One region of the Serratia sp. K1WW1 genome, then DNA from elsewhere that is predicted to be linked to it. Evidence: predicted binding sites of a transcription regulator. Region 1 holds the regulator's gene; the other holds the start of a gene.
The links. Region 1 encodes PhoB, which activates phosphate uptake and scavenging genes when phosphate is short. Its sites were predicted from a motif close to CTGTCATAAAACTGNCNNAT; they were not measured.

Region 1 (3,611 bases):
CTTAATTCATTCAAGGTTTCTTTATCCTGCTGGGCAATGCTCTGGCTACGTTGCTCTTTACTGCGCCGCAGCAGCACCACTTCAACCGGTAAATCTTCCGCCAACTGTTGAATGCGGCGCTGAATATCGCTGAGGTAATCCTGGGTGGCCACTTCGATATCCAGCCAAACTGGAAGTTCGCCCTGATAATAGGCAAACTGCTGTAATTGCGCCTCTATTTGCTGCAAATCACCTTTGATCAGCTGCATGGGCTGGAAGGCGGGGATCTCCAGTGGCGCGATCTGTTGCAATGCTCCGTCGGCAAAATCGACCATAAACACGCTTTTGGCTTTGCCTAACTCGTCAAAGCTCAGTGGGATTGGTGAGCCGCTGTAGCGGATATGCTCGGATTTGGCGACGTTCTGCGCGCGATGGATATGCCCTAACGCAATGTAATCGGCAGGAGGGAACGCCTGAGCCGGAAAAGCGTCCAGCGTGCCGATATAGATATCCCGTACTGAATCCGAGGTGGTGACGCCCACGGTGGTTAAATGGCCAGTGGCGACGATCGGCAGTGGCAAACCCAACGCATCGCGGCGCGCACAAGCTGCCTGATACAGGTTGTGGTAATGCTCGGCGATGGCTTCTTGCAGGGCCTGCTGCTTTTGGTTGCCAGACTCACCGGCGCGGCTGGTGAGCAGATCTCGTGGGCGCAGGAACGGGATGGCGCAGAGCACCGCACCAGGTTGACCATCAAGCTGGTTGAGCACCACGATTTGCTGCTCAAGCTCGCTTTGCGCGTTGGCAATCACGGTGGTGTTCAGGCAGGAAAGCAGCTCACGCGATTCATTCAGCGTGGCTACGGAGTCGTGGTTGCCGCCCAGCACCACCAGCTGGCAGCCGGTGCGTTGCAGCTCCACCACAAAGCGGTTGTACAGCTCGCGGGCGTAGCTGGGCGGAGAGCCGGTATCGAACAAATCGCCTGCGACGATCAGCGCATCCACCCGCTGCTGTTCCACCTGTTCTATCAGCCAACGTAAGAAGGCCTGATGCTCGGCGGCGCGGCTTTTGGTGAAAAAGTACTGGCCCAAATGCCAGTCGGAGGTATGGATCAGGCGCATAAAACTCCCAGGGCGACAACATAATGGCGACGATTATAAAGGGGGGGACCTCTCCTGTCGTGGCTCAATCAAGCAGGGGGCCGAATGATTTTTGTTTGCCGTCAGAAATAATCGCTATGCTTACTGCCATTAATGGGGCTTTTTTTTCATAAAAGTGTCACAAAACTGACGCATAATGGCGACCGCAATCAACTGAGATCGCTAACACATTGGCAGGATTGACGATGGCAAGACGCATACTGGTGGTGGAAGACGAAGCGCCGATCCGTGAGATGGTGTGCTTTGTGTTGGAACAGAATGGTTACCAACCGTTGGAAGCCGAGGATTATGACAGTGCCGTCACGCGCCTGTCTGAGCCGTTCCCTGATTTGGTGTTACTGGACTGGATGTTACCGGGAGGTTCCGGCATTCAGTTTATCAAGCATATGAAGCGCGAGGCGATGACCCGGGATATCCCGGTGATGATGCTGACCGCGCGCGGTGAAGAAGAAGATCGGGTACGTGGCCTGGAGGTTGGCGCGGATGATTACATCACCAAACCTTTCTCGCCCAAGGAACTGGTGGCACGTATCAAGGCGGTGATGCGCCGTATTTCACCGATGGCAGTAGAAGAAGTGATTGAAATGCAGGGGCTAAGCCTGGATCCTTCCTCGCACCGGGTGATGGCCAATGAGCAGGCGCTGGAGATGGGGCCGACCGAGTTCAAACTGCTGCACTTCTTTATGACTCATCCGGAGCGTGTTTATAGCCGCGAACAGTTGCTTAATCACGTCTGGGGCACTAACGTTTATGTGGAAGACCGCACCGTTGATGTGCATATCCGCCGGCTGCGTAAGGCGCTGGAGACCAGTGGTCATGACAAGATGGTTCAAACCGTTCGCGGCACCGGTTATCGGTTCTCAACGCGCTACTGATCGCACTGCGCTGGAGAGGTTACCGTGCTAGAACGTTTATCGTGGAAGAGGCTGGCGCTGGAGCTGGCCCTTTTTTGCCTGCCTGCCTTATTGCTGGGGCTGATTTTCGGTTATCTGCCCTGGCTGCTGTTGGTTTCGGTGCTGGCCGCGCTGGCCTGGAACTTCTATAACCAACTCAAACTTTCCCACTGGCTGTGGGTGGACCGCAGCATGACGCCGCCGCCGGGCCGCTGGAGCTGGGAACCGCTGTTCTATGGCCTGTACCAGATGCAGCAGCGTAACCGCCGCCGCCGCCGTGAGCTGGCGCTGTTGATCAAACGCTTTCGCAGCGGGGCCGAATCCTTACCGGATGCGGTGGTGATGACCACCGTTGAGGGCAATATCTTCTGGTGTAACGGCCTGGCACAGCATCTGCTGGGCTTTCGCTGGCCGGAAGATAATGGCCAACACATTCTCAACCTGCTGCGCTATCCGGAATTCAGCCATTATCTGCAACAGCAAGAATTTACCCGGCCGCTGACGTTACAACTGAATAACGAGCACTTTGTCGAATTCCGTATCATGCCCTATTCCGAAGGCCAATTGCTGATGGTGGCACGTGATGTGACCCAGATGCGTCAACTGGAGGGGGCCAGACGCAACTTCTTTGCCAACGTCAGTCATGAGCTACGTACGCCGCTAACGGTGCTGCAAGGCTATCTGGAGATGATGAGCGATGAAGAGCTGGATGGTTCGCTGCGTGGCAAAGCCTTGGGCACCATGCAAGAGCAGACCAGACGCATGGATGGCTTGGTAAAGCAGTTGCTCACGCTCTCCAGGATCGAGGCCGCGCCAAACGTGGATATGAACGAGAAGGTCGATATTCCGTTAATGCTGCGGGTATTGCAGCGTGAGGCGCAATCGCTCAGCGGCGGTAATCATCAGATCAATTTCCGGGTGAATGAAAATCTGCAGGTGTTCGGTAACGAGGATCAGCTGCGCAGCGCGGTTTCCAATCTGGTGTACAACGCCGTCAACCATACTCCGGCGGGCACCAATATCGAAGTGAGCTGGCAGCAGACGCCGCAGGGGGCTCAGTTCCAGGTCAGCGATAACGGGCCGGGCATTGGTGCCGAACATATCCCGCGCCTGACGGAGCGTTTCTATCGTGTCGATAAAGCACGTTCGCGCCAGACCGGCGGCAGTGGGCTCGGGTTGGCGATCGTGAAGCATGCGCTCAGCCATCATGATTCGCGGCTGGAGATCCTCAGTGAGCCAGGCATTGGCACCCGTTTTATCTTTACCTTGCCTAACCGGTTGATTGTTCCCGCGGCTTTAGCAGAGAATGCGGTGAAAAATTAACAGGTAGCCCGCCATGAATCGATTTACCCAAGCTTTGCTGCTTTGCCTACTGTTGTCGGTTGGCCGCGGGGCCGTGGCTGCTCCGGACGGCATGCTTTCCGGTAACCTGTCCAGCGTAGGTTCCGACACCCTGGCCAACCTGATGGCGCTGTGGGGGCAGGATTTCAGCCGACACTATCCCAACGTGAACCTGCAACTGCAGGCTGCCGGTTCCTCGACGGCACCCACGGCATTGGCGGCAGGAGCGGCGCAGCTT
Region 2 (3,611 bases), 1.4 Mb from region 1:
GCTTGAGCCAGTTAGGGGCCAACTCGGTCAGGAACAGGGCAATACCAAAACTGACCGGCACGGCGATAATCAGCGCAATCACCGAGGTGACGACCGTGCCGTAGATCGGCACCAGCGCACCAAACTGCTCGGCTGGCGCATCCCACTCTTTGGTCCACAGGAAGGCAAAACCGAACTTTTGCATGCTTGGCCAGGAGGCGATAATCAGCGAAACGATGATGCCGCCCAGCAACAATAGGGTAATCAGCGCCGCCAGTCTGACCAGCGCGCTGAAGATGATGTCACCGTTTTTGCCCGGTGCTTTAATGGTCGGCTTGTACTCAGCCATAGATTACTCTTCTGTTTAAAACTTGGAGGGCCCGGCACGCCAGGCCCCGACAGTCAGGTTGAGGCGCGGTCTGCCGCACCCCCTGCGTTGTTAGAACAAGGCCTTACCGGAGCTGTCTTTGATGTTGGTCTTCCAGGCAGCACGGATTTGCTCGACCACTTCGGCAGGCAAGGCGGCGTAATCCAGTTCGCTGGCCTGTTTGGCACCGGTCTTGTAAGCCCAGTCAAAGAACTTCAGCACTTCTGCGCCCTGCTCAGGCTTCTTCTGCTCTTTGTGCACCAGGATGAAGGTGGTGGAAGTGATTGGCCAGACGTTGTCGCCTTTCTGGTTGGTCAGGTCCTGCGCGAAGGTTTTGCTCCAATCCGCGCCTTTGGCTGCGGCGCTGAAGCTCTCTTCGGTTGGGCTGACCGCTTTGCCATCGGCAGACACTAATTTAGTGTAGGCCAGGTTGTTCTGCTTGGCGTAAGCGTATTCAACGTAGCCGATAGAGCCAGGCAGACGCTGAACGAACGCGGCGATACCGTCATTGCCCTTGCCACCCAGGCCGGTTGGCCAGTTAACGGTTGAGCCTGCACCAATTTTCTCTTTCCACTGCGCGTTAGCCTTGGCCAGATAGCTGGTGAAGACGAAAGAAGTCCCGGAACCATCAGCACGACGCACCACGGCGATAGCCTGATCCGGCAGCTTGACGCCCGGGTTCAGTTTAACGATCGCCGGGTCATTCCATTTTTTGATGTTGCCCAGGTAGATATCACCCAGGGTTTGACCATCCAGAGTCAGCTCACCGGATTTGATACCCGGAATATTCACCGCCAGTACCACGCCACCGATCACGGTAGGGAACTGGAACAGGCCGTCCGCAGCCAGTTTTTCATCGGACAGCGGGGCATCAGAAGCACCAAAGTCAACGGTGTTGGCGATGATTTGCTTCACACCACCAGAGGAACCAATCCCCTGATAGTTAACCTTGTTGCCGGTTTCTTTCTGATAAGAATCTGCCCACTTGGCATACACCGGAGCGGGGAATGTCGCACCTGCACCGGTCAGGCTAGCAGCAGCGAAGGCGGACACAGAGGCCAAAGAGAAAGTCGCTGCCACAATACTGGCGACGGTGGTACGCATCAGTTTCATAATCCCTCCTAATGGGATATTTCAAAAATCGACTTTGAGTCGTTTTCATCAGAGTAAGTATTGCTGCAGGAGGGAAAATAGGACAGTTTGGTGACAGTAAAATGTACGAAATATGACAGTTATATTACAGCGGCAAGCGATTGATATTTATTTGATTAAAATCAGTGAGATGATGTCATTTTTAGGCAAAAAACAATCTGCAAAAACCTGCCTGTTGCTGCACTATCTCTCTGAATATGAGCAGTTTTCGCTCTTTTTTACACGCTTGTCATATTGCCAATCGTTGGCGCACTATCCCCAAGTTGCAGGGCGATATCTTAGTAATATTCATAACTGATAGCGTTTCAATAACGGCTGATAGACCTTGCGGGAAAGCCAGGAAATCACCGTCCAAATGCTACGCTGATAAACGTTCAGGTGCCGGACATAAACCATGCTGTATTCAATCACCGGTTGGCAACCGCGAACCCGCTTAAAATCTGGCGCGCCAGAACTCAAATTGAGAAACAGCTTACGATCCATGGTGTAGCGTAACGCAAAGGCGATCAGACGACGATATAGCGCCAATGATGCGGGTAATTCCGTCCGATAGCCGACGATCGGCACCGTTACCGTCTGTTCCAACTGAACCATTCCCAACGCCCCCACCATTTGCTGCTGGTGGAACAAGCCGTACAGTTGCAACACACCAAGCTGCGAGGCCTGAGATAAATAACCGGCAGTGAACTGCACATTCTGGCGGCTATATTTATCCAGGTAGAGCTGGTTATAAAGGCGTTCGGCACACTGCATCTGCTCGGGATCATCGGCAGACAACCGTTTGAACTCCCATCCCATCTGATGCAGCAGTTTGTCATCCCGGCGCGCATTGATTTTTCCCCACCAGCGTAAAGGATCGTCCAGGCTATAAACCTGACGGCTGACGATAGGCAGCCAACCTTGCCGGGAGAGCCGCGCCAACAACTCGGGGGTCTGCTGCCCATTGAGCGAACGGATCATCAAAGTATGCTGGGGATAGCGCTGCAATGCCTGTTGCCGCAACGCGTCGGTATCCAGGGATTGCCAGTGGCTGCTGGTCATATTGGTGGAAAGGCACTGATTATTCAGCACCTGGAGCCGATCGACGTGTGCCAGCAATAAGGGCCACTTCAGCAACAGCGTCAGCCCATTGCACAGCGTCCGCAACGCGCCGTTATCGATTTTGATAATTTCATCCCGCGCGTAATCGACGATCAGCGCCAGCGGGGAAACCACATAGCAATTACCAGGTACGTAATCATTGACCGTCGCCGGTATCCAGAAACCATCCTGCTGATACTCGGTCATCGACGTCTGGAGATTGGCGATCATGCCTGGCTGTTGCAACAGGGTCACTTGCAGGCGCTGCCACTGATTAACCTGCTCCATGCTAACCATCCCACTCGATATCAAAGGTGCTGGCATCGGTGAGAGGCCGACGATAGCGCAAGCTACGGTATCCCATTTCCAACAATGCACACCACTGGGCTCCGGCACTTATCGGCCAACGGCGATCGTTTAGCAGATTAGGCGCTTGGCGAAAATCCCGCCATAGCGTCGCCAACTGCTTCTCGCGCCAAGCCTGCAAGGCAAAAAATAACAGTACGATCACGCCCACATGTCCCGCCTTAGGCCGCGCTGGCTGGTATTGCAATTGCCCATCGGCGGCGATGGACATCTGAGCCCCCAGCAAATGCAGGCCGCTAGTGGCCCTGGGGTTACACTCAATAACAAAAATCACCCCGTCCTGTTCGATAAAATCGAACGCCACCTGGCCATGAAAACCGGTTTTTACCCCAAACTGACGGACAAAATCGTCCAGCCGCCGATCCTGATAGGGGACAAAGTAGCTACCTGCGGCCTGATTGAAACAGTATTTGGGTTGATATGCCTGATGAGCGATCAGCCTGCCATGTTCGAATACGGCATAGTTGCACAAGGCCACGCCGTTTAATTTATGCTGCTGCACCCAGGGGATATGCTCGTTGAGCTGCCGATCGTTCAATACACCCGGTTTTGGCGTACGGATCACTTGGCGACCAAAGCGTGAATAAACCGGTTTCAAAATGGTCTGGGGATCGTCGGCAATTTGCGAGCAGGAGGTCAGTAATCGGGTCGCGGGAGTCCGCACCTC

Region 2: a site for PhoB is predicted at 1,537-1,556, ahead of pstS (phosphate ABC transporter substrate-binding protein PstS). Genes of this name have one in related genera too.

What each region holds. Positions count from the first base shown of each region.
Region 1 covers NZ_CM147697.1:4,590,020-4,593,630, reverse strand. The annotation lists gene sbcD (exonuclease subunit SbcD) at 1-1,100, opposite strand, end outside; gene phoB (phosphate response regulator transcription factor PhoB) at 1,325-2,014, shown strand; gene phoR (phosphate regulon sensor histidine kinase PhoR) at 2,039-3,355, shown strand; gene ACX9GU_RS20815 (PstS family phosphate ABC transporter substrate-binding protein) at 3,369-3,611, shown strand, end outside.
Region 2 covers NZ_CM147697.1:24,108-27,718, reverse strand. The annotation lists gene pstC (phosphate ABC transporter permease PstC) at 1-328, opposite strand, end outside; gene pstS (phosphate ABC transporter substrate-binding protein PstS) at 419-1,459, opposite strand; gene ACX9GU_RS00120 (hypothetical protein) at 1,787-2,866, opposite strand; gene ACX9GU_RS00115 (ATP-grasp domain-containing protein) at 2,868-3,611, opposite strand, start outside.